Regions from separate parts of the Pseudomonas leptonychotis genome, predicted to be linked through region 2. Evidence: riboswitches for the same ligand, from Rfam matches in the RefSeq annotation. Region 2 holds a riboswitch; each other region holds the start of a gene.
What was found. A riboswitch is a leader RNA that binds a small molecule or an ion and turns the genes downstream of it on or off. The one in region 2 is predicted to bind cobalamin.
Positions count from the first base shown of each region.

Region 1: linked by a shared signal. The riboswitch ahead of cobW (cobalamin biosynthesis protein CobW) and the one ahead of D8779_RS03645 (energy-coupling factor ABC transporter permease) in region 2 are both predicted to bind cobalamin.
Region 3: linked by a shared signal. The riboswitch ahead of cobO (cob(I)yrinic acid a,c-diamide adenosyltransferase) and the one ahead of D8779_RS03645 (energy-coupling factor ABC transporter permease) in region 2 are both predicted to bind cobalamin.

Region 1 is NZ_RFLV01000001.1:1,636,393-1,646,809, forward strand. It holds gene cobN (cobaltochelatase subunit CobN) at 1-2,197, opposite strand, end outside; gene cobW (cobalamin biosynthesis protein CobW) at 2,279-3,331, opposite strand; cobalamin riboswitch at 3,432-3,655, opposite strand; gene D8779_RS07420 (cobalamin biosynthesis protein) at 3,813-4,334, shown strand; gene cobM (precorrin-4 C(11)-methyltransferase) at 4,331-5,086, shown strand; gene D8779_RS07430 (YoaK family protein) at 5,103-5,864, opposite strand; gene D8779_RS07435 (hypothetical protein) at 5,874-6,104, opposite strand; gene glmS (glutamine--fructose-6-phosphate transaminase (isomerizing)) at 6,127-7,974, opposite strand; gene D8779_RS07445 (DeoR/GlpR family DNA-binding transcription regulator) at 7,990-8,757, opposite strand; gene glmU (bifunctional UDP-N-acetylglucosamine diphosphorylase/glucosamine-1-phosphate N-acetyltransferase GlmU) at 8,948-10,306, opposite strand.
Region 2 is NZ_RFLV01000001.1:797,012-807,428, reverse strand. It holds gene thiE (thiamine phosphate synthase) at 1-282, opposite strand, end outside; gene D8779_RS03665 (hydroxymethylpyrimidine/phosphomethylpyrimidine kinase) at 305-1,102, opposite strand; gene D8779_RS03660 (hybrid sensor histidine kinase/response regulator) at 1,314-3,695, shown strand; gene D8779_RS03655 (TetR/AcrR family transcriptional regulator) at 3,873-4,526, shown strand; gene D8779_RS03650 (acyl-CoA dehydrogenase family protein) at 4,523-6,175, shown strand; cobalamin riboswitch at 6,278-6,485, shown strand; gene D8779_RS03645 (energy-coupling factor ABC transporter permease) at 6,541-7,221, shown strand; gene D8779_RS03640 (hypothetical protein) at 7,226-7,969, opposite strand; gene D8779_RS03635 (DUF3703 domain-containing protein) at 8,078-8,404, shown strand; gene amn (AMP nucleosidase) at 8,488-9,963, shown strand; gene D8779_RS03625 (hypothetical protein) at 10,073-10,417, shown strand, end outside.
Region 3 is NZ_RFLV01000002.1:517,942-528,358, reverse strand. It holds gene D8779_RS13005 (DNA-J related domain-containing protein) at 63-659, opposite strand; gene ttcA (tRNA 2-thiocytidine(32) synthetase TtcA) at 757-1,581, shown strand; gene D8779_RS12995 (DNA-3-methyladenine glycosylase I) at 1,613-2,284, shown strand; gene D8779_RS12990 (NAD-dependent deacylase) at 2,386-3,144, shown strand; gene D8779_RS12985 (C40 family peptidase) at 3,221-3,835, shown strand; gene D8779_RS12980 (C40 family peptidase) at 3,996-4,520, shown strand; gene D8779_RS12975 (O-methyltransferase) at 4,822-5,484, shown strand; gene D8779_RS12970 (hypothetical protein) at 5,500-5,820, shown strand; cobalamin riboswitch at 5,893-6,162, shown strand; gene cobO (cob(I)yrinic acid a,c-diamide adenosyltransferase) at 6,272-6,883, shown strand; gene D8779_RS12960 (cobyrinic acid a,c-diamide synthase CobB) at 6,883-8,196, shown strand; gene bluB (5,6-dimethylbenzimidazole synthase) at 8,193-8,840, shown strand; gene cbiB (adenosylcobinamide-phosphate synthase CbiB) at 8,846-9,745, shown strand; gene cobD (threonine-phosphate decarboxylase CobD) at 9,738-10,417, shown strand, end outside.

The sequences.
Region 1 (10,417 bases), 840 kb from region 2:
CGCTGGCCAAGGCGCGCAACAGACTGGCATTGCCGCCCTGGCCATCGCCACGGGGAATGCGTAGCAGCGCCAGCAAGGTGTCGCGGCGCAGCGTGCCGACGGGCGACTCGCCGAAGACATGCAGGCCGTCGCGAATCTGTGATTCCTTCAAATCACACAGATAAGCGTCGAGCTGCGGCAGCCAACTGTTGGGGTCTTCGTTGAGTTGCAGGCCCAGTTCGCGATCCAAGCTGGCCTCGCGCACCTTGAGCAGAATCTCCCCACGCAGCTCGGCGGCGCGGCGCAGGTCGAGCTGGCTGGCCTCGTAATACTCGTCGGCCAGGCGCTCCAGATCGCGCAGCGGGCCGTAGCTTTCGGCGCGGGTCAGCGGCGGCATCAGGTGGTCGATAATCACCGCCTGAGTACGCCGCTTGGCCTGCGCACCCTCGCCCGGATCGTTGACGATAAAGGGGTAGATATTCGGCAGCGGGCCAAGAATTGCGCTCGGCCAGCACTGCTCGGATAAACCGACGCTCTTGCCCGGCAGCCACTCCAGATTGCCGTGCTTGCCGACGTGGATCACGGCATCGGCAGCAAAGGTTTTGCGCAGCCAGCAGTAGAACGCCAGGTAACCGTGCGGTGGCACCAAATCGGGGTCGTGGTACACCGCCGCCGCATCCAGCTGATAGCCGCGCGCCGGCTGGATGCCGACAAAAGTCAGGCCGAAGCGCAGACCGGCGATCATCAAGCGCCCGCCACGGAACATCGGGTCCTGCTGCGGCTCGCCCCAGCGTTCACGCACCGCTTGCTGGTTGGTTTGCGGCAGGCTGTGGAAGAACGCCAGGTAATCGTCCAGTGCCAGGCTCTGCGCACAGGGCCGTAGGTCGAGGTTATCCAGATCATTGGTCACGCCACCGAGCAACTGGTGGATCAGCGCCGTACCGCTGGCAGGCAAGCCTTCAACCGGATAGCCCTGCTGTTCGAGCGCGCGAAGAATATTCAGCGCCGCCGCCGGGGTGTCCAGGCCAACACCATTGCCGATACGGCCGTCGCGAGTCGGGTAGTTGGCCAGCACCAAGGCAATGCGCTTATCGACGTTGGCCTTGTCAGCCAAGGCGATCCAGTTGCGCGCCAGCTCAGCGACGAAATCCATCCCCGGCAGATGCGGCTGGTAACACACCACATCGCTCTGGCTGCGCTCGCTGTGCCAGGCCATACCTTTAAAGCTGATGGGCTGGGTAATCAACCGGCCATCCAACTCCGGCAGCACAACGTGCATGGCCAAGTCGCGGGAACCCAAACCTTGAGCGCTGGCTTGCCACTGCGCATGGTTATCCAGCGCGCAGATGACTTGCAGCACCGGGATATCGCGGCGGAAAGGCCGCGCACTCGGCGCTTCTGGATTAGATAAAGCGAACGCGGTGGTGTTGATGATCAGCGCCGTGTGGGTGTCGTCCAGCCAGGTTTCGACCTGAGCCAAACAGGCGGCTTCTTTGAGGCTGGCCACGGCAATCGGCAGCGGATTGAGGCCCTGAGCCTGCAAGCGTTGGCAGAACACATCAATAAAGCCGGTGTTCGCCGCCTGCACCTGGGTGCGATAAAACAGCAGCGCCACCACCGGCGCAGCGGGTTGCCAATTGGCCTGCCAGTCGGCCAAAACCGCGCCGACCTGCTGTGGGTGATACAGGCCCACGCGCGGCAACGGCTGCGGTTCGCCCCAGGCATAGTCGCGCTGTAGCCACTGGCTGGCGATGCAGTTGAACAGCTGCAAGGCATTATGCGCACCGCCCTGCCGGAGGAACTGCCAGAGCCGCTCGGCATCAACCAGCGGCACAGTGCTCAGGCCCATCAGCTCAGGGTCGGGGTTGTCGCAGCCGGGCACCATGATCACCCGCGCACCGCGCTCGGCCAACTCAACCAAACGCTCAATACCGTAGCGCCAGTAACTGACGCCGCCGTGCACGGCAATCAGGATGACCTTGGCATGCTGTAGCACCTGCTCGACATAGAGATCCACCGAGGCGTGATTGCTCAGCTGCGCCGGGCTGGCCAGACGCAGGCTGGGGTAATCCTCGGGTAACTGCCGCGCCACCTCCGCCAACAGCGACAGCTGCGAATCGCCGGTGCAGAGAATCACCAGCTCAGCCGGGGTCTGGCCGAGATCAGCGATGCTGTCGACCGGCACTTGGCTGCCGGGCTGGGTGCGGATTAGGTGCATGATTACTCTTCTTGTAGGAGGGGCTTTAGCCGCGACCCCTGTCAGGCCTAGTCGCGGCTAAAGCCCCCTCCCACACTCTGCTCAGGCCAATGCCGCTTGTAGCTCGGCTTCAATTGTCGCCTGATCAAGCTGCTGACCGATCACGATCAAGCGGCTGACCCGCGCCTCATCGGCCTGCCAGGCGCGGTCGAAGTGTTTGTCGAAACGCTGACCAACGCCTTGCAGCAACAGGCGCATCGGCTTGCCGGGAATCGCCGCGAAACCCTTGATACGCAGAATGCCGTGCTTGGCCACTGCATCCTTCAAGGCGCTCAGTAAGCGTGCTTCCTCGGCTTGCGGTAGTTCCACCTGGAACGAGTCGAATTCGTCATGATCGTGGTCTTCATGGCCTTCCAGGTCATGGTGGGTTTTACGCGCATCGATGTGCAGTTCGGTTTCGCAGTTCAGGCCCAGCAACACATCCAGCGGCAGTTCGCCGCCATGGGCTTCGATGATTTTCACCGCAGGTGGCAGTTCCTCGGCCACTTCGGCACGCACTGCAGCCAGCGCCGCAGCGTCGAGCAAGTCGGCTTTATTGAGGATCACCAGGTCGGCGCTGGCCAGTTGGTCGGCGAACAGCTCGTGCAGCGGCGATTCGTGGTCCAGATTCGGGTCGAGCTTGCGCTGCTGGTCGACCTGATCAGGGAAGGCGGCGAAGGTGCCGGCGGCCACGGCTGGGCTGTCGACCACAGTGATCACCGCATCGACGGTGCAGGCGTTGCGGATTTCCGGCCAGTTGAAAGCCTGCACCAGAGGCTTGGGCAGAGCCAGGCCGGAGGTCTCAATGAGGATGTGGTCCAGCTCGCCACGGCGCGCCACCAGTTCGCGCATCACCGGAAAGAATTCTTCCTGCACTGTGCAACACAGGCAGCCGTTGGCCAGTTCGAAGATCCGCCCATTGGCCTCTTCTTCGCTGCAACCGATGGAGCACTGCTTGAGGATTTCGCCGTCGATGCCCAGCTCGCCGAATTCATTGACGATCACCGCAATGCGCCGCCCGTCAGCGTGGCCAAGCATATGGCGGAGCAAGGTGGTTTTACCGGCGCCGAGAAAGCCGGTAACGATGGTGACGGGAAGTTTGCCGAGGGTTTTCATGGCGAGTCCTGCATAGCGTCGAAAGAAAGACGAGCAGGAGGCGGCACAGACATGACAGCCACAGGGCGTCAGCCAACACCACCGGATCACCCCGCCCGGTTGTCGAAAACGTGACGAGGCAGGTCTCCTGGCTCACGACCGGGCTGGCGTAGAGTCGCCGGCTATCCCTTCGCCTTCCCGCGTTGACGCAGTGGCTGTTGTGCTGCAGCGCTTGAGCGGCAGAACAACACAAGGGAACGAGTCGTTTACAGTTGCGGGGGCAGCCAAGGCATCAACCTTGTTCCCTCTTAGCTCCGGCTAAGAACCTATCCAAAATCTGCTGCGCGTCAGCCCTGCGGCGTTGGAAAGAGGCTCGGAATGCTCATTTACAACAGTAAACTCCGCTTCCTCGCTTCTTTCCGCCTTGCATGGCTCTAGCTCGCTAGATTGTGAACAGGCTCTTCCCACGAAGAACCTCGAACGCAGCAAGGCTACGCAGAGCATGGCGGTCGGTCAATCACGGTTGACCGCTGATGGCCCGCATGGTGAGCTACGCCGCCGCACAACCCGAGCGCTGTTGATGATGCCCAGCCCTGTCTATAACCGCCTCGCGCCCGCCATTCAAGTGGTCGCCGGGCTGGGCTGTCGACGTGGTTGCTGCCTCGAAGACTTATCCACACTGTTGCTCGACAGCCTACAGGCGCAGGGCCTGACGCTGGATAACCTCGTGGCGCTGGCGAGCATCGCGCACAAACGCGATGAGCTTGGGTTACTGGCATTGGCCGAACACCTCGGCCTGCAGCTGATCTACTTCAGCCCTGAAGAGCTGCTGCTCTATCAAAACCTCGTTGAAGCTTGCGCGCTTACCCTGTCCGTCACCGGCAGCCCGGCCGTCGCCGAACCTTGCGCCCTGGCGCTGGCCGAACGCCTGGGCGGCCAACCTGCCAGCCTGCTCGGCGGCAAAACCCGGAATGCCAGCGCCACCTGCGCCCTGGCGTTGATTGCAGCCAAGGAGCTGTCATGACTGTTTACTTTATCGGCGCCGGCCCCGGCGACCCTGAGCTGATCACCGTCAAGGGCCAGCGCCTGCTGCGCAGCTGCCCGGTGATTCTCTACGCCGGTTCACTGGTGCCGGCAGCGGTGCTGGAAGGCCACAGTGCCGAGCAGGTGGTTAACACCGCCGAACTGCACCTGGATGAGATCATCGAGCTGATTGCCCAGGCGCACAGCAAAGGTCAGGACGTTGCCCGCGTGCATTCCGGCGACCCGTCGCTGTATGGCGCGATTGGTGAGCAGATCCGCCACCTGCGTCGGCTGGAGATTCCTTTTCAGATCATTCCCGGGGTCACCGCCACTGCCGCCTGCGCTGCATTGCTGGAAAGCGAGCTGACCCTGCCCGAGGTGTCACAGACGTTGATTCTCACCCGCTATGCGAGCAAGTCGGAGATGCCGGCGGGCGAGCAGCTGAGTGATCTGGCGCGCCACGGCGCGACCATGGCCATCCACCTCGGAGTGGTGCATCTGAGCAAGATAGTGGCCGAACTGCTGCCGCACTACGGCGCGGACTGCCCGATTGCTGTGGTGCATCGCGCCAGCTGGCCGGATCAGGATTGGGTCAGCGGCACACTCGCCACCATCGAGGAACAGGTGCGCGCCAAGGGCTTTCGCCGTACCGCACTGATACTCGTCGGCCGCGTGCTGCATGCCGAACAGTTCGCCGACTCGGCGCTGTATAACGCCGAACATCGGCATCTGTTCAGGTCGTCCGACGCCTAAGAGCTTGTCGGCTATTTCAGCGGCGCAACAAACGCCGCATGAGCAACAGCAGATCATCCACCGCTGGAACGCTGGCCAATAGCACCAAAAACAAGGCCAGCGGCACAGTCGCGATGTAGCCCAGATAGTTAAAGCCCAGGGCGCCGACAACGCCTCCCAGGAAGAAATACACAGCCAGCAAGCTAAGTACCCACAGCCGTTGGCGGTCTGCCATCACCCGGGCGATCTCAGGGTTGTGGGTGCGATTCCAATAAAATAATTTACCCAACTCGATACCGATATCAGTAATGATCCCGGTGATATGGGTGGTGCGAATTTCGGCGTTGGAGAGCTTGGTGATCAGCGCATTCTGCAAGCCCATGATGAAGCACAGCAGGATCACCGTCAGCGGCACAAACAGGCCAGTAATCTGCGCCAACGCCGCGCCGAGAAAGCCAAAGCACAACAGCAAGACGGCTTCGAGCAATAACGGCAAGGCATACTCACTGTGCAGCTGCCGCCGCCGTGAGTAATTGACCATCACCGTCGAACACGCCGCGCCAAGCAGAAACGACAGCACCGCGCCGAGACCACCCCACACCAGCTCGTGGGCACCCAGCGCGATGTTGTCGGCCATGGCCGAAACAATGCCGGTCATATGCGAGGTGTATTGCTGCACGGCCAAGAAGCCACCAGCATTAATCGCACCGGCAACAAACGCCAGGGCGAAACCTAAATGTCGATTAGCCGCTGCACTGCGCTCACGGCCAATCAGACGCCTCGCATACCCAATGGGCATAAATGATCCTCAAAGATGGATCTCTGCACCTTTAATACCGAGTAGCCGCAGCTCTTCGATCAGGCTGTTGAGGTCGGCAAAGGATTCCACCTGCTCCTGCTGATCAACCAGAAAAAAGCTGGTGCCCGCGTCTTTCTTCAACAGCACAATCCACTCTTGGGTGTTAGCCGGATTGACGATCACATGCGTATCGAACAACACCCCGGCTGCATGTTTGGCCCTTATGTCTTCGCGTTTCACACCTCTTCCCTCTTGAGCACTGTTACTCGACCGTGACGCTCTTGGCCAAGTTGCGCGGCTGGTCAACGTCGGTGCCTTTGAGCACGGCCACGTAGTACGACAACAGCTGCAGCGGGATGGTGTAGAGAATTGGCGCGAGAGCGTCGTGGATGTGCGGCATATTCACCACGTGGGTGCCTTCACCGTTGCTCATGCCGGCTTGCTCGTCGGCAAACACCACCAGCTCACCGCCACGGGCGCGCACTTCCTGCAGGTTGGATTTGAGTTTTTCCAGCAGCTCGTTGTTTGGCGCCACGGTGACCACCGGCATATCGGCGTCGACCAAGGCCAGCGGACCGTGCTTGAGTTCACCGGCTGGGTAGGCTTCGGCGTGGATATAGGAGATTTCCTTGAGCTTGAGCGCGCCTTCCATCGCCACCGGGTACTGCGCGCCCCGACCGAGGAACAGGCTGTGGTGCTTCTCGGCAAACAACTCGGAAACCTTCTCCACCACATCGTGCATGGCCAAAGCCTCGCCCAGACGGGTCGGCAGGCGACGCAGCTCATCGACTAATTCGGCTTCCAGGGCTTTATCCAGGGTGCCGCGTACCTGACCGAGGGACAGGGTCAGCAACATCAATGCCACCAGTTGGGTGGTGAAGGCTTTAGTCGAAGCCACGCCGATTTCTGGACCGGCCAAAGTCAGCAGGCACAGATCCGATTCACGCACCAAGGAGCTGATGCCAACGTTACAGATCGCCAGGCTGGCCAAGTAGCCCAGCTCTTTACCATTACGCAGCGCGGCCAGAGTGTCGGCGGTTTCGCCGGACTGGGAGATGCTGACAAACAGAGTGTCGGGCTGCACCACCACCTTGCGATAGCGGAACTCGCTGGCCACTTCGATCTGGCAGGGAATCCCGGCTAGCTCTTCCAGCCAGTAACGAGCGACCATGCCGGCGTGATAACTGGTGCCACAGGCGACGATCTGCACGTTGCGCACTTTGCCAAACAGCTCGGCGGCTTGTGGGCCGAACGCTTGCACCAGTACGTGATCAGAACCCAGACGGCCTTCTAGGGTGCGCTGCACCACCTTAGGCTGCTCGAAAATTTCCTTGAGCATAAAGTGACGATACTCGCCCTTGTCGGCGGCTTCGGCGCCTTCGTGGTACTGCACGCTTTCGCGCACCACAGGCTGGCCCACAGCGTCCCAAATCTGCACGCTGTCGCGCTGGATTTCGGCGATGTCGCCTTCTTCCAGATACATGAAACGGTCAGTGACTTGCCTTAGAGCAAGCTGGTCGGATGCCAGGAAGTTTTCACCCAAACCCAGACCAATCACCAGCGGGCTGCCGCTGCGCGCAGCGATAAGACGGTCAGGCTGCTTGGCACTGATCACTGCCAAACCGTAAGCGCCGTGCAGTTGCTTAACCGCCAACTTCAGAGCGGCAGTCAAATCAGGCTGGGATTTGAGGGTGTGGTCGAGCAGGTGCACGATCACCTCGGTATCAGTATCCGAGCTGAATACATAACCCTGCTCTTTCAGCTGAGCACGCAGTGCTTCGTGGTTTTCGATGATGCCGTTATGCACCACCGCCAGCTCGCTACCGGGCTCTTTACCAGAGAAGTGCGGGTGGGCATTGCGCTCGCTTGGCGCGCCGTGGGTGGCCCAGCGGGTGTGGGCTATGCCCAGGCGGCCAGCCAGCGGCTCCTGGCTCAATGCCGCTTCCAGCTCGCTGACCTTGCCCACCCGACGACTGCGTTGCAGGCCGCCCTGATCATTCAGCAACGCCACACCGGCGCTGTCATAACCGCGGTATTCCAGGCGCTTGAGGCCTTCAACCAACACGGCGGTAATATTACGTTCGGCGACTGCGCCCACGATGCCACACATAGTCTTCTCCTTAACTTAAACGTCTATTGCCGCGCAGATCAGCTTGATCCCGCGGGCGGTCAATTGTTCACGAGCCTCATCAGCGAGGCGCTCGTCGGTTATCAGGGTATGGATGCCGCTCCAGGGCAGCTCCAGATTGGGAATCTTGCGGCCGATCTTGTCGCTCTCGACCATCACCACCACTTCGCGGGCTACGTCCGCCATTACCCGGCTCAAACCCAGCAACTCATTGAAAGTGGTGGTGCCACGATTGAGGTCGATGCCATCTGCACCGATAAACAGCTGATCGAAATCGTAAGAGCGCAGCACCTGTTCGGCGACCTGGCCCTGGAAAGACTCCGAATGCGGGTCCCAGGTGCCGCCGGTCATCAGCAACACCGGTTCATGTTCCAGCTCGCTGATGGCACGGGCCACGTTCAGCGAGTTGGTCATCACCACCAGACCGGGCTTATGGCCGAGCTGCGGAATCATCGCCGCCGTGGTGGTGCCACTGTCGATGATGATCCGTGCGTGCTCACGAATGCGCGCCACACCGGCACGGGCGATGGCTTGCTTGTATTGCGAGATGGGTTGAACGTCACTGATCAACTCTTGCGGCATCGTCACGGCGCCGCCGTAACGACGCAGCAGCAGGCCACTCTTTTCCAGGGCGGCGAGATCCTTGCGAATGGTCACTTCAGAGGTGGCGAAGGCTTTCGACAACTCATCCACACTCACTTCACCTTGCTCAGCGAGCAGGGCAAGAATGGTGTGGCGACGTTGCGGAGTGTTGCGTTTCGACATGCTAAGTTTCGATTCGAAAGATAATTGCGCGAATCAAAACCTAATGAAGCTTTTACGTCAAGCAGGAAAACGACAAAAGGCAGCAAAAGCCGCCTTGAGAATCAGATCGTAGGATGGGTTGAGCGTAGCGATACCCATGCTGCATGAGCGATGGGTTACGCCGCTAGGCTAACCCATCCTACGTCCATCCTCACTTCTTGGTCGGCCGCTTCCAGCCTTCGATGTTGCGCTGCTTGGCGCGACCGACAGCCAGGGTGTTATCCGGCACATCACCAGTAATCACCGAACCGGCGCCGGTGGTGGCGCGATCACCCAGAGTCACTGGCGCAACCAATGCGCTGTTGGAGCCGATAAAGACGTCTTCACCGAGTACGGTTTTGAACTTGTTGGCACCGTCATAATTACAAGTAATGGTGCCAGCACCAATATTGCTTCGCGCACCGATCTCAGCATCGCCCAGATAACTCAGATGGCCGGCCTTGGCGCCTTCACCCAGCTTGGCGTTCTTTAGCTCAACGAAGTTGCCCACATGAGCCTTGGCGCCCAACACCGTACCCGGACGTAGACGCGCGAACGGGCCGCAATCGGCGCCCTCACCTACTTCCGCACCTTCCAAGTGGCTATTGGCTTTGATGATCGCACCGGCGCGCAGGGTGCTGTTCTTGATCACGCAGTTCGGCCCGATCTGTACGCCATCCTCGATCACCACCTGACCTTCGATAATCACGTTGATGTCGATGGTGACATCGCGACCCACCGTGACCTCACCGCGCAGGTCAAAACGCGCAGGGTCGATCAGGGTCACGCCCTGTACCATCAGCTGGCGCGCGGCGCGGTACTGGTAATGACGCTCCAGCTGCGAGAGCTGAATGCGGTCGTTGGCGCCCAACACTTCCATTTCATCAGCCGCCTGTTCGGTGGCGACTACCAAGCCATCAGCCACTGCCATGGCGATCACGTCGGTCAGGTAATACTCACCCTGAACGTTGCTGTTAGACAGGCGACCCAGCCATTCGCCCAGACGTTTGCCCGGTACGGCAAGAATGCCTGTGTTGCCTTCACTGATGAGACGCTGCTCGGCGCTGGCGTCCTTGTGCTCGACGATGGCGTTGACTACACCACGGGCGTCGCGAACGATGCGGCCGTAACCGGTCGGGTCATTCAGGTTGACGGTCAACAGTCCAAGCTGCTGCTCGCTGACCAACTTCAACAAGCGTTGCAAGGTTTCCACTTCGATCAGCGGTACATCGCCGTAGAGAATCAGCACACGCTCGGCCGTCAGCTCGGGTAAGGCTTGGGCGACAGCGTGGCCGGTGCCCAGCTGCTCAGTTTGCAGCACGAAGTTCAAATCATCCGCGGCCAACTGCTCGCGTACCCGCTCTGCACCGTGGCCAATCACCACATGAATGCCTTGTGGCTTGAGCTGGCGTGCCGTGTCGATCACATGCCCGAGCATGGATTTACCGGCAATCGGATGCAGAACCTTGGGCAAGGCGGAGCGCATGCGGGTGCCTTGGCCGGCGGCGAGGATGACGATATCGAGCGACATAAGGGCAGATCCCAAGCAATAGCGGGTTGTTCCTTGTGGGCTAGGCCACTGCACAACCCGCAGAAAAGATGAAATGACAGACAAGAAAAAGGGTAGCCAAGGCTACCCTTT
Region 2 (10,417 bases):
CGCACGGGCGACCGACAGCGAGCCGTCTGTCTGGCCTAGGTGCAGGCCAACGCCGAGGCGCGCCGCCAGTTCGGCGTCGTCATTGATAATCAGCGCAGCGCCGTAGCGGTTGCACAGCTCACGCAGGGCTTCGGCTTCACGCAGGCGGCGGGCATCATCAGTGGATTTGTCGCGGTATTGCAGCAGTTTCGCGCCACCCTTGAGTGCGGCTTCTACATAGGGCAATAACTTGCCAGCCAGCAGTTGGCTGTCGGTGATGGCATACAGGCCATGCAGTTTCATTGGGCGCTCCAGCAGCAGACGCTCATTGGCAAAAGTCCAAGGGCAGGCGGCGCGGAATGTACTGGCCGTGGCCGGGTTGTTCGGCGTCGCGCAGGGTGCGCCAGGTGTAGTCGAGGGCGAACTGCACGGCGCTGACCAGTTCCTGGCCTAATGCCAAGCGACCGGCCAAGGTACTGGCCAAGGTGCAGCCGGAACCGTGGTAACTGCCGGGTAAGCGTTGGCAGGTAAAGGTGTGACGGCTGCCGTCGCGGCTGTACAGGCGATTGTGCACTTGGTGCTCATCACCATGGCCGCCGGTGATCAGCAGGTGGCGAATATAGGGCAAGAGTTTTTCAGCACATTCGTCGGCGCTGCCCTCGGGCAGTTCGGCCAAGATGCGCGCTTCCGGCAGATTCGGCGTGGCAATGGTCGACACGGCGAATAGGCGCTCGCGCATGGCGAAACCGACTTCGTCCTTGCCCAGTGCGCCGCCGCCACCGGCACGCAGCACGGGGTCGCAGACCAGCGGGATGCCCGGCAGGCGTTGCATGATCTCCAGCACGGTTTCGACCATTTCAACCGAGCCAAGCATGCCCAGTTTGACCGCCTCAACCGGCAGGTCGTTGATCACCGCATTGGCCTGGGCCAAGACCCAGTCGCGGTCGAGTACGCGGAAGTCGGCAACATTGACAGTGTCCTGCACGGTCAGCGCTGTCACGGTGGGAGCGGCGTGACAGCCTTGGGCGAGCAGGGCTTCGATATCGGCTTGCAGGCCGGCACCACCACTGGGGTCGTGGCCAGACAGGCACAGCACTACGGGGCGAGAAGTAGGCATTTTCATGGTGCGCGAGCTTACCACTAAACCGCCGTTTGCAGACCCTGTACTCGGCTGAAAGCCATGTAGGGGACGATCTGTCGCAGGCGTGCATGGTCTCGCATTCGAGCGCTTTTACAGGGCTCGGGGCATGCGGCCTATGCTAGAGTGCCAGCCATCCAAATACACCCTCCAGTGGCGCGCCTTAGGCGCTGCTGGCCTACTCTGGCTGAGTTACATGCACTACATTCTTCTGTGTTTCTTCATGCTGGTGCCAGGCTTGGCCGGGGCATTGGTTTTTGACGAAAATACCCGCAGCTTGCCGCTCGGAAAAGCCATGTCGGTATTCGAAGATGTGCGCGGCGATGCCAGCATTGAGGACATCACCTCACCGGCCTTGCAGGCCAGCTTCCGTCAGCACGACAAAGGGGTGTTGAACGCCGGTTACTCGCGCTCGGTGTTCTGGTTGCGCCTGGACTTGGAATACCGCCCGCATCAATCGGTGGGCGCGCAACCTTGGTTGCTGGAACTGGCGTATCCACCGCTTGATCATGTGCAGCTGTACCTGCCGGATGCGCAGGGGCGCTATCGGCTCAGTCAGCACACCGGCGACACCTTGCCGTTCTCCAGTCGCGAGATCAAACAGCACAATTACGTGTTTGAACTGAGGTTGCCACCGGCGCAGCCGCAAAGTGTTTACCTGCGCTTGGAAAGCCAGGGCTCGATTCAGGCACCACTGACCCTGTGGGCACCCAATGCCTACCTGGAAGAACAGCCAGCGCGCATTTATGTGCTGGGGATCATTTACGGCGTGCTGCTGGTGATGCTGATCTACAACCTGTTTATCTTCCTCAGCGTGCGCGACACCAGTTACCTCTACTACATCCTCTATATCGCCTCGTTCGGCTTCTATCAGTTGTCGGTTAACGGCGCGGCTATTGAATACTTCTGGCCCAACAGTCCCTGGTGGGCGAACGCGGCCACGCCTTTTCTGATTGGTGCAGCGGCGTTGTTCGGCTGTCAGTTCGCCCGCAGTTTCTTGCATACCGCCGAGCACAGCCCTTGGGTTGATCGTGCCCTATTACTGATGATGGCTTCTGGCGTGCTGGTGATGACCTTGGCGCTGACTGCCAGCTACGCGCTGTCGCTGCGTCTGGCCACTTACCTGGCGCTGGGCTTTACCGTGGTGATCTTCAGCGCCGGCATCCTGGCCTGGATGCGTGGCATGCGTGTGGCGCGCTATTTCATCATCGCCTGGACCGCCTTTCTCGCCGGCGGCATGGTTAATACCTTAATGGTGCTGGGCTACCTGCCCAATATGTTCCTGACCATGTATGCCAGTCAGATCGGCTCGGCGCTGGAAGTCGGCTTGCTGTCGCTGGCGTTGGCTGATCGCATCAATGCGATGAAGGAAGAGCGCACCCGGATTTTGCGTGAGGCCGGGCTCAAGCTCGAAGCCTTCAACCAGGAGCTGGCCAACAGTAACCGCTTGAAGGATGAGTTCCTCGCCACCGTCACCCATGAACTGCGCACGCCGATGAATGGGGTGATTGGTTCGCTGGAGCTGATGCAGATGCTCGACATCGACGGTGAGCTGGCGCATTACCAGAGGACTGCCGCCAGCTCGGCTCGCGACATGATGCGCATGGTTAATGACATCCTCGCCCTCACCGAATTGCAGGCCGGGCGCCTCTATCCGCGTCGCGAGCCTTTCAGCTTGCGCGGCTTGTTTGATGGTTTGTGCGCGCAGTTCGCGCCCCGTGCCGAGGAGAAGGGCCTGCGCTTTATCCTGGAGCTGGACGATAGCCTGCCGGATACCCTGGAAGGCGATGCCAGCAAGCTGCTGCAGAGCCTCAGTTGCCTGCTGGATAACGCCATCAAGTTCACGGTGCAGGGAGAGGTGCGGGTGCGCGTCAGCCGTGGCGGCATGGCGCGCGATATTTTGCCGTTGCGCGTCGAGGTGATCGACACCGGCGTAGGTTTCGCCGTGCCGGCCGACAGCAAACTGTACCAGCGCTTTCAGCAGCTGGATGGCTCGATGACCCGCGAATACGGTGGCCTGGGTATTGGCCTGGCGATCTGCCGGCAACTGGTTGATCTACTGGGGGGGGATCTCAGCCATGAATCCTGCCCCGGCCAGGGCAGCTGTTTTCGTCTAGAGCTGCCGTTGGCGTTGCCGGTGCAGACCAGCGCTGCTGCCGCAGCCGTCAAGCCTGTCAGTGGCCCGGCTGTGCGCCAACCAGGGCAGTGCCGGGTGTTGATCGTTGAGGACAATGCGATCAACCAGCTGGTGACGCGCGGCATGCTGCTCAAACTGGGCTATCAGGTGCGTACCGCCGACAACGGTGCTGAAGCCTTAGAGGTGCTGCGCACTGAGGCCATTGATGCGGTGCTGCTGGACTGCCAGATGCCAGTGATGGATGGTTTTGCCACCTGCCGTGCACTGCGTAACCTACCTGGTTGCCAGGGGTTGCCGGTGCTGGCGATTACCGCCCACAGCCACAGCGGTGACCGCGAGCGCTGTCTGGCGGCGGGTATGAGTGACTACCTGGCTAAGCCGGTAAAGTTTGAGCAGCTGCGCAGCCTATTGCACGACTGGGTGCTCAGTCGCGAGGCATAGCGGGCTGTTGAGGGTGGCTGTCTCACCTAGGCCTAACCGCATCCTGCGAGTGCTATTTCTTTCTGCGCGATAGGCGCCAATGAGTGGCCGATATGCCTGCCGTTGTGCCCGGAATCACTCTTTAGCCATGATCTGAATCCTGATTCACTAAGGAAGTTATGAATCAGGATTCAGGTCATGGCCTATCGCACCACCGCGCTGCGCATCGACCTCGACCACGCACTGCGTGAGCGCATCATCAACGCCGCCCTGGCGCGCGTCGCCGAAGGCGGTTTTGCATGTTTGACCATGCAAGCCTTGGCGGACGATGTGGGCATCGCGACGGGGAGCCTTTACCGCCATGTGCGCAACAAGGGCGACCTGGCCTCTGAGGTGTTTGCGCTCGCCAGTCAGCGCGAGGTTGATGCTTTAGCAGTCACCATGAAGGCTGAAGGCAGCCCGGTGCGGCGCCTGGCTGCTGGGGTTGAGCGTTTTGCGGCGCGGGCGTGGGACAGCCGCCAGTTGGCCTTCGCGTTGATTGCCGAGCCGGTTGACCCGCAAGTCGATGAACAGCGCCTGTTCTACCGTGAAGCCTATGCCGAGCTGTTCGTTGAGCTGCTGCACGAAGGTGTAGCACTTGGCGTGTTCCGCGTGCAGCAGATCAATCTGGTGGCCGCTTGCCTGGTCGGTGCCATTGCCGAAGCCCTGGTCGGTCCGTTGTCGCCGCCCGCACGTGCGGCCCGCGAAGCCGGTTATCCCGCCCCCAGCCTGATAGATGTCAGTCAGGCCCTCGTTACTTTCTGTCTACGCGCCGTGGGCGCTCAACTGCCTGAAGAGGAACCTCAGTCATGAACGCCAGTCAGCACGCTGAAACCCATGAAGTGTTTAATCAGGTGCCGTCACTGGACGGCGCCAACCAGTACCGCATCGACCTGCCGCTGCAGGAGTGGAGCAAACGTTTTGGCGCGGGTTGGGCCGAGCAGCGCTTGGATGTATATGGCGGTTTGGCCGGCGGCGAATTGATGGCGGCGGGCTTTCTCGCTAACGAAAATAAGCCGGTGTTCAAGAGCCATGATCGTTATGGCCATCGGGCTGATTTGGTGGAGTTTCACCCCGCCTATCACCAGCTGATGAGCGCCGCCATTGAACACGGCCTGCCGTCCATGCCCTGGACCGACCCGCGGGCTGGTGCGCAAGTGGCCCGCGCCGCCATGAGTTACCTGCACAGCCAGGCCGAGGCGGGCAGTGGTTGCCCGCTGACCATGACCTTCGCCAGTGTGCCGGCGCTCAAGCTGCAAGGCGATGTGGCCGAGAAGTGGTTGCCGAAAATTCTCTCCAGCCAGTACGACCCGCGCAACCTGCCGATCGAGCAGAAAACCGGCGCAACCATCGGCATGGCCATGACCGAGAAGCAGGGCGGCACCGATGTGCGCGCCAACACCACGCGCGCCTACCCGGTCGGTATGGGCGGCCCCGGTCAGACCTATGAGCTGGTCGGCCACAAGTGGTTCTGCTCGGCGCCGATGTGCGACGCCTTTCTCACCCTGGCTCATACCGAGAAAGGTCTGACCTGCTTCCTGCTGCCGCGCCACCGCCCGGACGGCACGCGCAACGAGTTCTATATCCAGCGCCTGAAAAACAAACTGGGTAACTGGTCGAATGCTTCCAGTGAGGTGGAGTTTCGCGGCGCACTGGCCTGGATGGTGGGTGAAGAAGGGCGCGGCGTGCCGACCATCATCGAGATGGTGTCGCTGACCCGCTTCGACTGCATGATCGGCTCCAGTGCGTTGATGCGTCAGGCCTTGACTCAGGCCGCGCACCATTGCGCCCATCGCCAGGTGGGCGGCCGTGTGCTCAGCGAACAACCGCTGATGCAGAACGTGCTGGCTGATTTGGCCCTGGAAAGTGAAGCGGCCCTGGCCCTGACCCTGCGCATGGGCAAGGCGCTGGATAACGCCCATGACGAGCAGGAGGACAAGTTCGCGCGGCTGGTCACTGCTGTGGGTAAATATTGGATCTGCAAGCGTGCGCCAGCGATGATCAACGAGGCCGCCGAGTGCATGGGCGGCGCCGGTTATGTCGAGGACACCATCCTGCCGCGGCTGTACCGCGAAGCGCCGGTCAACTCCACCTGGGAAGGCTCCGGCAATGTGCAGTGCCTGGATGTATTGCGTGCCCTGTCCAAAGAACCCGGCGTGCTCGATGCGCTGTTTACCGAACTGGGTGATGGCCATGGTGATGTACGCTTGAAGGCGCATATTGCCCAGCTGCAAGCGGACTTCCGCGACACCACCGATATCCAGTATCGCGCCCGTCAACTTACCGAAGACGTGGCTCTGGCGCTGCAGGCCAAGCTGTTGCTGGAAGCCGGCAATGCGGCGGTGTCCGATGCCTTTATCGCCAGCCGTCTGGGCGGTCAGGGTGGCCGGGTTTACGGCACCTTGCCGCGTGGCTTGGATGTTGAGGCGTTGCTGGCGCGCAGCACACCGCATCTGGTCTGAGGTGTACGCTCTCTAGCAAGGGCATTTAGGCGAATTGTGGTGTTCTGCTTGAACCTGAGCCCGGCCCTCTGCGCCGGGCTCTGTCATTTCTGCGTGCGGCCGGGTAAGGTGGCCGCCGATGGTTCCGCAGCGTGTTACGCGAGTGGATGAAAAGGGAACATGGTGGGTACTGCAACACGTACCGAAGCCATGGCTGCCCCCGCAACTGTAAACGGTGAGCGACGCCCCTATACCACTGGCCGCAAGGTCGGGAAGGTGGGCGAAGTGTTAAGCCGTGAGCCAGGAGACCTGCCATCGAAGCCGGGCACTGATGCCCAATCCCTCAATCCAGATCATCGCGCGGTGGGCGCGGTACAGGAATCTCTATGCACATCGAACCAGAAGTCGTTACTGGCGCCAAACTCTTCCTCAGTTATGCAACCGCCGCAGGTGCCTTAGGCCTCACGGCCAAGCTTGCCCTCGACAGCGTGCGCGATAACGGTGGCTCCGCTGCCCTAGCGCTACGCAGCCTAATCACCACCGCCTTGGTGTTCTGCTTCTTCGAAGTCTTTCCGCATCAAGCGGTTGGCGTTTCTGAGGTGCACCTGATCCTCGGTTCAACCTTGCTGCTGCTGTTTGGTGCCGGTGCCACGGCTATCGGTTTGGCGCTCGGTTTGCTGCTGCAAGGGCTGCTATTCGCTCAGTTCGACTTGCCGCAGTACGGCATGAACGTCACCACCTTGCTGGTGCCGTTGTGGGGTATCAGTCTGCTGGCCAAACGCCTTATCGCGCCCGGCACTGCTTATGTGGATCTCTCCTACAAGCAGGCGCTGGCACTGTCGACGGCTTATCAGGGCGGTATCGTCGCCTGGGTCGGCTTCTGGGCGGTCTACGGCAACGGCTTCTCCGGCGAGAACCTGGCGGCCGTGGGCAGCTTCGGCCTGGCCTATATGAGCGTGATTCTGCTTGAGCCGCTGGTCGACCTCGGCGTACTGGCTGCGGCCAAGGCGCTGTCGAGTTATAGCCGTGGGCCGTTGTTTAACGCGCGCCTGCATCAGCCGGCCTGATTGATCAGCGGCGCCGCTGCCAGATTAGCTTGCCGGTATTGCTCTCAGTGACCAGGTACTGGTCACTGAAGCGATAGTAGGCGGCAGGCTGATAATCACTGCTGCCCTGCATCTGCACTTCCAGCAGGCCGTTGTTGCTCTGCCAGCGACCGCTGTATTGCAGCTCGCCAGGGCTGTCGTAGTTCCAGTCTGCGCCGCCCGCTACGCTGCGCGTCCACTGCGAAACGCTGCCGTCATCACTCAGTTGCAAAATCATCTGGGTGGTCATGGAGGCGAAGCTGGCGCCGTCGCTGTTGATGATCTTCTCGTGCACCCAGGTGCCGATCAGCGCTGGGTCGCGTGTTGCACTGCTGCTTGGGCGGCTACTTTGCGTGGCTGCTGCAGCGCTAAGGTTTTGCCGATGGAACAGCGCCTTGCGCTCCAGGGTTGCCCCGGTAGTCGGATTGCGCGCAGCGATATGGGTGTTGAGCACGCCGTTGGCGTAGGTGGCATTCATATTGGCGATCAACTGCCCGGACTGCGGCTCGCTGATCTGTGCGCTGAGTAACTGGCCGTCAAAGCTGCCGCTGATTTGCAGGCGCAACCTCGCCCCTTCTACGTACTCCCCCGTGACCTGCTGGCCTTGGCTGCGCAGGTACATTTCGGCCGGCTGACCGTCGAGCGTTGTCAGGTAATGGCCGTCCAGGGCGTCGGCCAATAAGCATGGGGGGAGCAGGCACAACACAAGTGTGAGCAAGGCGCGGTGCATGGATCTTCCTCTAAAGGGGGGCTGACTGAAGATTAGCTGCTGTTGCTTGACCTGGGTGCCGCCCCGCGCATGCAGACTGCTGGCGAACCTACTTAGGAGTGTGTCGCCATGACCCGTGAACAGGCTTTTTGGCAAGAGTACCAACTGTCCCGCGCTCAGCGCGGCCTTGATCCAGCCGCTGAACTGCGCCATTTGGAGCGGGCGCACATCCTCGGTCAGCGCTATTTCAGCGAGCACCTGCGCAGTCACCTGTGGATGCTCGCCTGGGCCTGGCGTCAGCGCGACGTGGCCGAGGGCCTGGCGCAGCTGTTGCGCATTCCCGGTAGTATCGGTTCGCTATTGGGGGTGTTTCCTCTGGGGAATCCGGGCTCGCGGCGGGTTGGCGCGTTGACTCCGCAGCCGTTGCCTGAGGACCTGAAAGCTCTGCTCAAGTAGCCCGCAGCGGCAACGCCGCGCTATCGCATGCGCGGCGGATCAGGGCAAGATAGAGCCATTGAGATCAGCCTGGAAGGTGCCTTGTGAACCCTTGTTCCGATGACTTTATTGTCGCCAATACCGCTGAAGAAGCCGTGGACCGTCTGGCCGCCTTGCACCTGCAAGCGACTACGGCCCTTAGTCAGGCGCTCAAGCGTTACCTGAAGGAGCGCGCCAAGCCGGACGTCGCCCAGCAATGTCAGTTTCGCTACCCCGAGCTGCGCCTGATCTACCAGGGCCAGGGCGAGGTACCAGCCAGCGTGCGTGCCTATGCCAAGGTGCAAGTGCCGGGCACTTACAGCATCACCGTCACCCACCCGGCGGCGTTTCGTAAGTATCTGCTGGAGCAGTTACGTCCGTTGATGGGCGACTTCACCGTGCAGGTGGAAGTGGGCATCAGCCAGCAGAATATTCCCTACCCCTATGTGGTTGAGCAGGGCGACGAGCTGGCCGGTTCCGGGGTGACTGCTGCCGAGCTGGCGCGGGTGTTCCCCAGCACCGACCTGTCGGCCGCCACCGATGGTATTGCCGATGGCCTGTACGACTGGGAAAACACCGACCCGCTGCCGCTGGCGCTGTTTGACGCGGCGCGGGTGGACTTCTCCTTGCGTCGTCTGGTGCATTACACCGGCAGCGATTGGCGCCATGTGCAGCCGTGGATTCTGTTGACCAACTACCACCGTTACGTCGACCAGTTTATTCGCCACGGTCTGGACATGCTGGTGGGTGACTCGCGCTTCACCCGCATGGTGTTGCCCGGCAACGTAGTTATCAGTCGCGGCATGGCCGAAGGTGAGATGCAGGCGATCATCGAAACCGTGGTCTGGCACCGTTACCAGATGCCGGCTTATCACCTACAAGGTGAAAGCGAGGGCGATGGCATTACCTTGGTCAATATCGGTGTCGGCCCTTCCAACGCCAAAAACATCACCGACCACCTCGCGGTGCTGCGCCCGCATTGCTGGCTGATGATCGGCCACTGCGGCGGCCTGCGCCAATCGCAGACCATCGGCGACTACGTGCTGGCCCACGCCTATATGCGTCGTGACGGCATTCTCGACCGTGTACTGCCGCCGAATATCCCGCTGCCGGCCCTGGCCGAAGTGCAGCAGGCGCTGCAGGAAGCCGCCAGGCAGGTCACCGGCGAGCAGGGCGACGAGCTGAAAAAACGCCTGCGCACCGGCACTGTGCTGACCTACGACGACCGTAACTGGGAACTGCGCTGGGCCCAGGAACGCCCGCTGATCAACCTGTCGCGCGCCGTAGCGGTGGATATGGAAAGCGGCACCATCGCAGCCCAAGGCTATCGCCTGCGGGTGCCCTACGGCACCTTGCTCTGTGTCTCCGACAAACCGCTGCACAGCGAGATCAAGCTGCCGGGTGCGGCGGGGGCGTTCTACGAGCGCGCGGTGACCCAGCACCTACACATTGGCATCACCGCGCTCGACCTGCTGCGCAGCCAGCTCAACTCGCTGCACTCACGCAAGCTGCGCAGCTTCGACGAGCCGCCGTTCCGTTAGTCGAGGTGATTTTGTGGCCCGCCGCACAGGGTTAGGCGACTGGGCTGCGAATGGTCGCGCAGAGGGTTAGGCTGCGCGACCTGTAAATATGACAAGGAGTGTTGCATTCATGGATCGAGCCCAGGTTCTACTCGAAGGCTTGTGGGCGCCGTTCAATTTTCTTCCCCTATTCGGCTATAGCTGCCTTGGCCTGTTGCTCGGTGTGGTCGTCGGGCTGCTGTTGACCTTGCAATTGCAACGCCGAGGCTGGCTGGCGCGGAACAAGCGTTGGCATCACTGGCTGCTCAAACTGTACTTTTTGCTGTTGCCCGTTAGTGGCGCCATTCTCGGCGTGCAGGCGGGGCTGCTCTATGGTGGCCAGCAACAGGTTCAGCGCCATCTGGACAGTTATGCACCGCTGGTACAAGGCGTGGCGGATGGTGTCTGGCAGGACTTCTCCACTTACTTGCAGGCT
Region 3 (10,417 bases), on a different contig from region 2:
CAGTATAGGCAGCCATTTCAGGGGGCAACGGGCACGGCTTAGAGCAAATCGGACTTTAAGCGTCAGCCGTAATAGCGTTCTAGGATCTCCATGGCTTTATTGATCGACTGTAAACGTTCCGTGCTGCCGCCTCGGTCCGGGTGGTGCTGACTGACCAGTTGCCGATAGCGGTGTTTTATTGTCGAAAATGTCAGGGTTTCTGCGCTGTTAGTCAGTTCAAACAACTCAAGTGCCGCTTGCTGCTCCTCACCGCCTTGCATGCGTGACCAGAAGCTCTGCAGCAGCTTGGCCACGTCCTGCTCATCGGTGTCGCTGAGTTGGTTTAGGTCGAGGTAGTAGTCGCGCAGCGGATCGTGCTCGCTCAGCTCAGCGCTACCAGCCTGATAGGGCAGCAGTTGAATGTCCAGTGCGCTGATCTGCACATAGCCGCGTTGAGCTGCCCAGAGTTGTTCACGCAGGCGATAAAGCGCATTGAACAGCAGAAAATGGGTGCGAAATAGCACCAGCTTGTCAGTCAGTGGCAAGTTGGGGATGTGCGTGCAGTGTCGGGCTTTAAGCTGCTGGATCAGGTCATATTCAGCAAGGCCGCTAGGTGCGGCACGCAGCAGCTGATGCACATGTTCGCAAAGGTCGAGTTGTGGGTCTAAATCGTCGTTCATCGGCCGAGCCTAGCATTTCAGTAACTGTGGGGTAGGGCGCGCGCCGCTTTCTGCGTAAAATGCCGCACTTTCGTAAGCTTCTGGATTCCAGCGCGCCATGGGCACCTTCTCGGTCAATCAAAACAAACTGCAAAAACGCCTGCGTCGCCAGGCTGGCGAAGCTGTTGCCGACTTCAACATGATCGAAGACGGCGATAAGGTGATGGTCTGTCTGTCCGGTGGCAAGGACAGTTACACCATGCTGGATGTGTTGCTGCACCTGCAGAAAGTGGCGCCGATTAAGTTCGAGATCGTCGCGGTAAACATGGACCAGAAACAGCCGGGTTTTCCTGAGCACGTATTGCCCGCGTATCTAGAGTCCATCGGTGTGCCGTATCACATCGTTGAAAAAGACACCTATTCGATCGTTAAAGAGAAGATCCCGGAAGGTAAGACCACCTGCTCGTTGTGCTCGCGCCTGCGTCGCGGCACGCTGTACACCTTCGCTGACGAGATCGGCGCGACCAAGATGGCCCTGGGGCATCACCGCGACGACATCCTGGAAACCTTCTTCCTCAATATGTTCTACGGCGGCACGCTCAAGGCCATGCCGCCTAAGCTGCGCGCCGATGACGGGCGTAACGTGGTAATCCGCCCGCTGGCCTACTGCAACGAAGCGGATATCGAGGCCTATAGTCAGCTAATGGAATTTCCAATCATTCCCTGCAACCTGTGCGGTTCCCAGGAGAACCTGCAGCGCCAGGTGGTCAAGGACATGCTTCAGGAATGGGAGCGCAAAACTCCCGGTCGTACTGAGATCATGTTCCGCGCTTTACAGAATGTGGTGCCATCGCAGTTGGCTGATCGCAATCTATTCGACTTCAAGGGCCTGAAAATCGATGACAGCGCCACTTCGCGCTTCCTTGATGTGATGAACCTCTGAGCCCGCAGCCTGGCCATTCAAGGATTGCCCCATGCGTGATTACAAATGGCTGCACGAATATTGCCTGAGTCGCTTCGGTTCGGTGGCTGCGTTGGAGGCGCGTCTGCCTTCGCCACGCAGTCCCGCCCAATTGCGCGCAATCAGTGACGATCGCTACCTGTCGACCCTCAGCCTGCGGGTTTTCCGCGCAGGGCTTAAACACAGTCTGGTTGACTCAAAATGGCCGGCGTTTGAGCAGGTTTTCTTCGGTTTTGACCCTGAGAAAGTCGTGCTAATGGGGGCTGAGCGTTTGGAGAATCTGATGCAGGATGCTCGCATCATTCGTCACCTAGGTAAGCTCAAAAGCGTGCCGCGCAATGCCCAATTCATCCTCGATGTACGCCAGGAAAAGGGCAGCTTCGGCGCGCTGATCGCCGATTGGCCCGTGAGTGATATTGTCGGTTTGTGGAAGTACCTGGCCAAACACGGCAGCCAGCTTGGCGGCCTGTCCGCGCCGCGCTTTTTACGCATGATTGGCAAGGATACGTTCGTCCCCAGCGATGACATGGTCGCGGCATTAAAGGCGCAAAAGATTATCGATAAGGTGCCTACCAGCCTTAAAGAACGCGCCGCCGTGCAGGCAGCGTTTAATGAGTGGCATGAGCAGAGCGGTCGGCCACTGTGTCAGCTGTCAGTGATGCTGGCGCATACCGTCAACCACTGAGCAGGTAGTTGAGGGGAGGGTGGATGACGCTTTTCCATCCACCATGGCGCTGTTGCGGAGGACGATAAGAGCGTCGTCCACCCTACGCACGAGGATTCGAGATGGACGAGGTCATTGCCCGTGTTGCCCAGGCAATCGTAGCGGCTGAGCGCATCCTGCTGATTACCGGTGCCGGGCTATCCGCCGATTCCGGTTTGCCCACCTATCGAGGCCTTGGCGGGCTGTACAACGGCCACACCGTCGAAGGTTTGCCAATTGAAGAAGCCTTGTCTGGCCCGATGTTGCAACGTGACCCGGCGCTGTGCTGGAAATACCTGGCCGAGCTGGGCAAGGCCTGCCTGAGTGCACAGGCCAATGCAGGGCATTACGCGATTGCCGAGTTGCAGCGTAGAAAGCCGCAATGCTGGCTGCTGACTCAGAACATTGATGGCTATCACCGTGCGGCAGGCAGCCCGATGGAGCGGGTGATCGAGATTCATGGTGAGCTGGCGCCGTTGTATTGCCAGTCCTGCGGTGCTGTCGACACTGAACTGGCAGAACACTTGAGCCGACCGTTGCCACCTAGGTGCGCGCAATGCGCTGGAGTGCTGCGTCCGCCCGTGGTGTTGTTCGAGGAGATGCTTCCCGAGCAGGCTATCGACACCCTCTATGCCGAAGTGCGTAAAGGCTTCGAAGTGGTGATCAGTATTGGTACCAGCGCCAGCTTCCCGTACATCGTTGAACCACTGCTGCGTACGCGCCAGAACGGCGGCTTTACCGTGGAAATCAACCCGCAGCGCACCGATCTCAGTGGCCGGGTGGATGTGCACCTGCAAGGGCGGGCGTTAGATGTTTTGCCGGAACTAGTGAGTCACATTTAGAGCCATAGAATTTGCAAATGCATCCCATAGAGGGCATAGTCGCGCTCTTGTGAAATTCACCGACACGGTCGTGCCCATGCTAAAACGCCTCGCACCCCTCGTGCCTATTGCACTCTCCCTGGTTCTGGCCGCTTGCGCCAACCACGGTTCGCAGCCTGAATTGGCCACTCAATCTACGGTGTTCTCCTCGACTGATTTAGCCGAGTTTGATGAACAAGCCAAAGAAGCCGCCCTCGGCGACTTCACCGAAGAAAAATCCTACAAGCTCCCACAACTAGCAGACGGCATTCTGTCTCACGGCTTGTCGTTGGTAGGCACCCGTTACCGTTACGGCGGCAGCTCGGTGAAGTCGGGTTTTGATTGCAGTGGTTTTATCGGTTACCTGTTCAAAGAAGAGCTGGGCATGAAACTGCCACGCTCGTCCCGCGACATGATCAATATCGATGCGCCGTTGGTCGAGCGTGACGAGTTGGAACCGGGCGATTTGCTGTTCTTCAGCACCAATGGCCGTAATCGTGTCAGCCATGCCGGTATCTACATGGGTGATAACCAGTTTATCCATTCCAGCAGCAGTCGCAGCGGCGGCGTACGGGTCGATAACCTGGATGATCGCTACTGGTCGCGTACCTTTATCGAAGCCAAGCGTGCTCTGGCGCTGGCGCCAAGCGACTCGGTTGTACGCCATCCTTGAACCCTGTAAGTGGCAGCTGAATCTTTTCGGTTGCCACGATTAAGCGATACGCCAAGTCCATCTCGATAGTTTTCAATAACCTGCCAAGCAAAGCTAAAGCTTGCACTACGATGTGCAAGCCGGCAGAGTAGGGCGCATCCCGGCTCAGGATCGCTCGTCCATGACCGCTATCGCTCGTTTCAGCTTGATTGCCCTTGCCGCGCTGCTCAGCGCCTGCTCCAGTAATCCGCCTGCACCACCCCCACAACCGGTCGCATATGCACCGATCAGCAGCTTTAACGGCAATGCTGATGATGTGCTGTTTCGCGCCCTGGGTCTGGTTGGCACACCCTATCGCTACGGCGGTAATACCCCGGACGGCGGCTTCGACTGCAGCGGTTTGATTGGTTTTGTTTATCGCGATGCAGCCGGTATTCGCCTGCCGCGCTCGACTCGCGAACTGATCAGTATGCGCGCCCCGACTGTCGGCCGTGACCGCCTGCAAAGTGGTGATCTGCTGTTCTTCGCCACCAATGGCGGCAGTCAGGTCAGCCACGCCGGCATCTATGTCGGCAATGGCCGCTTTGTTCACGCCCCCTCGAGCGGCGGTACCGTGCGCCTGGACAGCCTGAGCAACAGTTACTGGCAACGCACCTACCTGAATGCTAAACGTGTATTCACCCCGGAACTGGCGCGCAACCCCTGAGAACCTGTCTACGATCTGCTGCGCGTCGGCCATCCGGCGTTAAAAACAGCCTCGGTAAGCCGCTTGGGGCTAACGCGCTTCTGCGCGACCCGAAGGGCGAGTGAAACGAGTAATGCTCATTTACAGCTCGTAAACTCCGCCTCCTCGGCTATTTTTGCCTTGCCTTGCCTTGCCTTGCCTTGCCTTGCCTTGCCTTGCCTTGCCTTGCCTTGCCTTGCCTTGCCTTGCCTTGCCTTGCCTTGCTCTAGCTTGCGAGATCATAAACGGGTTCTAGCAGCGGTTTTTTGCAGAGGGAGTTAGCATGACCAACCGAACGCTCAATCTCGATACCGCCCTGTACCAATACCTGCTGGATGTCTCCCTGCGTGAAACACCGCTGCTCAAACGCCTGCGTGAAGAAACTGCTCAGCTGAGTACTGCGCGTTGGCAGATTGCCCCCGAACAGGGTCAATTTATGGCCTTGTTAGTGCAGCTGACAGGCGCGCGGCGGATTGTTGAAGTTGGCACCTTTACCGGTTACAGCGCTATTTGCATGGCTCAAGCCATGCCTGAAGATGGTCACTTGATCTGCTGTGACATTCCCGGCGAGTACAACGCCACGGCTGAACGTTACTGGCGTGAAGCAGGGCTCAGTGCGCGTATTGAGCAACGCCTAGCCCCTGCGCTACAAACCCTGGGGGCGCTGGAGGCTGAAGGTCTCGCTGGCAGTATCGATCTGCTGTTTATCGACGCCGACAAAGCCAATTACCCAGCCTATCTGGAACATGCCCTGCGCCTGGTGCGTCAAGGTGGGCTGATCCTATTCGATAATACCCTGTGGAGTGGCCGCGTGCTTGAGGAAAACCCTGAGAGCGCGGACACCCGAGCGATTCAGGCGCTCAATCTGGCGCTGTGTGACGACCCGCGCATTGACCTGTCCCTGTTGCCGCTAGGCGATGGCCTGAGCCTGTGTCGTAAACGCTAAGTCTTTACCACCTGTATGCCCGAACCGATTCGTCTGCCCGAACAACCCGATGCCTGCGAGCTCTGTAGCCGTGCAGCAGTCCTGACGCGCCACCATCTGATCCCCAAGGCGCTGCACAACAAGGTTTATGTGCAGAAGCGCTTTGGCAAAAGCGAACGCATCAGCGCCACGCTCTGGGTCTGCCGTGCTTGCCATAACCAAATCCACCGGTTGTTCAGTGAAAAAGAGTTGGCGCTGACTTACAACAATCGCGACAGCCTGCTCAGTGATGAGCGCCTGCGCACCTTTGTTGAGTGGCTGGCCAGCAAGCCAGTAGGCTTTATGCCGAGGCATTGACCTGTCGCATCAATGGCTGGTTCTCGACTGTAAGCCGCGCATTCGTTTGACGCTTAATCGCGAACTCTCTACCCTTCGCGCCTTGTAGCAGGTGCCTCCGACGCTATGCGTGTGCGGGGTGAAACTGGGAAGTCGGTGCGCTGAACGTGTTTACGTCAGTCATTCCGACGCTGCCCCCGCAACGGTAAGTGAGTTAAACGCCGCTATTGCCACTGTGCTGAACGCATGGGAAGGCGCGGCTTAGAGCCTTTTTATGATCTGGCTCGCTAGATCATAAGTAGTTTCTGAGAGCTATAAGGCTCGCTCACAAGCCCGGAGACCGGCCTGTTGCAGTCCACGGCATCGCGGAGGGCGATGGCTGGCGCGTGCTTGGCGCTATGCGTGAGCCCGCGCTTGCTGTTTCTTCGCCTGCTTATTTCAGCCAGATCGCCTTGGGGCGGTGGAGCATGCGATGACTGAATCGATTGAGCGTGACGCCCGACACAAGGCGCGCATGGCCCGCAAGAAAACCCTTATCGACGAAAAGATCGCCCAGGCTCAGGACGAATACGGCCTGCTGCTGGTGCACAGCGGCAACGGCAAGGGTAAGAGCAGCAGCGCCTTTGGCATGGTCGCGCGCGCCTTGGGCCACGGCCTCAAAGTTGGCGTGGTGCAATTTATCAAAGGTGCGGCCAGCACTGGCGAAGAAACCTTCTTTCGCCGTTTCCCCGATGAGGTCAGCTATCACGTAATGGGCGAGGGCTTTACCTGGGAGACCCAGGATCGCCAGCGTGATATCGACAAGGCTCGCGAGGCCTGGGCGGTGGCGGCGCAGCTGCTAAATGACCCCGCCGTTGGCCTGGTGGTGCTGGATGAACTGAATATCGCGCTGAAATACGGCTATCTGGAACTCGACGCGGTGCTCGCCGATATCGAAGCGCGGCCGCTGCTACAGCATGTGGTGGTGACTGGGCGTGGCGCATTGCCGGGGATGATTGAGGCGGCGGATACCGTCACCGAGATGAGCCTGGTCAAGCATGCGTTCAAGGCTGGCGTGAAGGCTCAGAAGGGAGTGGAGTTTTAATGAGCGACTCCAGCGCCCGTCAGTGCCCGGCACTGTTGATTGCCGCGCCGGCCTCCGGTCAGGGCAAGACCACGGTGACTGCAGCCTTGGCGCGCCTGCATACACGTCAAGGCAAACGCGTGCGGGTGTTCAAGTGCGGCCCGGATTTTCTCGACCCGATGATCCTGGCCCGCGCCAGTGGCGCGCCGGTGTATCAGCTCGACCTGTGGATGGTCGGTGCAGCGGAGAGCCGTCGGTTGCTCTGGGAAGCGGCGGGTGAGGCCGATCTGATTCTGATCGAGGGGGTGATGGGCTTGTTCGATGGCACGCCGTCGGCGGCCGACTTGGCGCGGCACTTCGGCGTACCGGTGCTGGCGGTGATCGATGGCTCGGCCATGGCGCAGACCTTTGGCGCCATGGCCCATGGCCTGGCAACGTTCCAGCCGGATCTGCCGTTCTCCGGCGTGCTCGGCAATCGTGTCGGCAGTACGCGGCACGGCGAAATTCTACGCGATGCGCTGCCGGCCTCGATTCGTTGGTACGGTGCATTGCCGCGCAGCGCCGAAGTCGGTTTGCCGAGCCGGCATCTGGGCTTGGTGCAGGCGGGCGAATTACTCGATTTGGATGCACGCCTGGACGCCGCCGCCGATGCCTTGGCCGCCAGCGCCGATACTTGCTTGCCGCCGCCGGTCAGCTTTGCGGCGCCCGAACAGGCCAGACCCGCTGAGCTGCTCAAGGGCGTGCGCATCGGTGTGGCGCGCGACAGCGCCTTTGCTTTTCTCTACCAGGCCAATCTCGATCTGCTGTGCGAACTGGGCGCTGAGTTGACGTTTTTTTCGCCGCTCAACGATAAGCAACTGCCTGCTATCGACAGCCTGTATTTGCCTGGTGGTTATCCGGAACTGCATCTGGCCACGCTTGAGGCCAATCAGCCCATGGCTGAGTCGATTCGTGCACACCATGCGGCCGGTAAGCCGATCCACGCCGAGTGCGGCGGCATGCTCTATCTGCTCGATAAGCTGACTGACAAGCAGGGGGCGAGCGGGCAGATGCTTGGCTTGTTAAGTGGCGAGGCGACTCTGCAACCGCGCATGACTGCCATGGCCTTGCAGCAGGCCGAGCTGCCGGAAGGGCTGCTACGTGGCCACAGCTTCCATTACTCGGCGCTGACCAGCGAGTTGCAACCGCTGACCCGTGGCGAATGCCCGAACTACAAGCGCACCAGTGAGGCGGTCTATCGCCAGAGTCGACTGACGGCCTCCTATATCCACTTCTATCTGCCGTCCGACCCGGCTGCCGCCGCCGCGCTGTTTCTCCCCGGAGCGCCGGCATGAGTGAGCATGCCTTCAGCCCAGCAGAGCGGGCTGCGGTGTACCGCGCCATCGCCGAGCGTCGCGATATGCGCCATTTCAGCGGCGGCGAGGTGGCCCCCGAGCTGCTGGCGCGTTTGCTGGAGGCCGCGCACCAGGCTCCCAGCGTTGGTTTGATGCAGCCTTGGCGGTTTATTCGCATCACCCGCCCGGCCTTGCGTGAGTCGATTCACGGGCTGGTGGCAGAGGAGCGCGAGCGCACTGCAGAGGCGCTGGGCGAGCGCAGTGATGAATTTATGCAGCTAAAAGTCGAGGGCATTCGCGACTGCGCAGAATTACTGGTCGTGGCGCTGATGGAGGGACGTGAGGCCCATGTGTTTGGCCGCCGCACCTTGCCGGAAATGGACCAGGCATCCTTGGCCTGCGCCATCCAGAATCTTTGGCTGGCTGCGCGCGCCGAAGGGTTAGGCATGGGCTGGGTGTCGTTATTTGAACCCCAAGCTTTGGCCGATCTGCTTGGCATGCCGGCTGGCAGTAAGCCGCTGGCGGTGTTGTGCCTGGGGCCGGTAACTCAGTTTTATGATGCGCCAATGCTGATGCAGCAGGGCTGGGCCACGCCGCGACCGCTGAGCGAGTTGCTGTTCGAGAACCAGTGGGGCACGCCGTGAGTGTGATGCTTAGTACCTGCGCCGGGGTTGCCCTGGACGCAGTCTTTGGCGAATCCAAAGGCTGGCATCCGCTTGTAGCCTTTGGCCGCATGGCCGAGCGCATCGAGCAACGCTTCAACCCGGCGGGCGCTGGCTGGCGCAGTCATGGCGTAACGGCCTGGTGCCTGGCGGTGTTGCCGCTGACTCTACTGGTTTGGCTGCTGAGCCTGATCAGCGGGCTGGGCTGGATGGTGGAGATTATCGCGCTGTATGCCGCCCTGGGCCTGAAAAGCCTGGGTGAGCATGCGCTGCCAGTGGCGCAGGCACTGCGTCTGGGCGATCTACGTCTGGCCCGTGAGCGTGTCGGTTATATGGTCAGCCGTAATACGGCTGAGTTGGATGCTGCAGGCGTGGCGCGTGCGGGGACGGAGTCGGTGCTGGAAAACGGCAGTGATGCAGTCTTCGCCGCGTTGTTCTGGTTTGTTATTGCCGGTGCGCCGGGGGTGGTGCTGTACCGCCTGAGCAACACCCTGGACGCCATGTGGGGTTACCGTAACGCGCGTTTTGAACGCTTCGGTTGGGCCGCCGCGAAGATCGACGATGTGCTCAATTACCTACCGGCCCGGCTAGTGGCGCTGACCTACGCGTTACTTGGCCGCACGACGCTGGCGCTGCGCTGCTGGCGAACCCAAGCGCCGCTGTGGGACAGCCCCAATGCCGGCCCGGTGATGGCGGCCGGGGCAGGTGCATTGGGCGTCAGCCTGGGCGGTGCGGCGGAGTATCACGGTGAATTGCATGTGCGACCTGATTTAGGCGCGGGGCCGCAACCTAAGGCCCGCGATATCGAACGGGCGCTCAACCTGGTCAACGGCGGCGTGCTGCTATGGCTGGTGTTGCTGCTGTTGTGGGGCGTTTTCTATGCTTAAGCAAGGTGGGCTTGAACATGGTGGTCGTCTGCGCGCTGCGGCGCTGCGCTATGGCATTGCCGTGGCGGACTGGTTGGACCTGTCCACCGGCATCGCGCCTTACGGTTGGCCACTACCGGTAATTCCCGCGAGCGCTTGGGCGCGTTTGCCCGAGCAACAGGATGGCCTGGAGATTGCCGCCCGTGATTATTACGGCGTGGCCAACCTGCTGCCGGTGGCGGGTTCGCAGGCGGCCATTCAGGCGCTGCCGCGTTTACGCCGCAATGCCACTGTCGGCATCGTTTCGCCCGCTTACGCCGAGCATGCTGCTGCCTGGCAGCGTGAGGGCCATCGTCTGTTAGCGATCAGCGAAGGCGCTATTGAGCGAGCGCTGGAGCGCCTGGATGTGCTGTTGTTGGTCAATCCAAACAACCCGACTGGGCGGCGCATTGAACCCCAACGGCTGTTGGCTTGGCACACGCGCTTGGCCGAGCGCGGTGGCTGGCTGGTGGTGGATGAAGCCTTTATTGATTGCACCCCTGAGCACAGCCTGGCGGCCTTTAGCGACAGGCCTGGGCTGATCGTCTTGCGCTCGTTCGGCAAGTTCTTTGGCATGGCCGGGATTCGTCTGGGCTTTGTCCTGGCGCAGCCTGCTTTGCTGGAGCAGATGGCCGAGCTGCTTGGCCCTTGGGC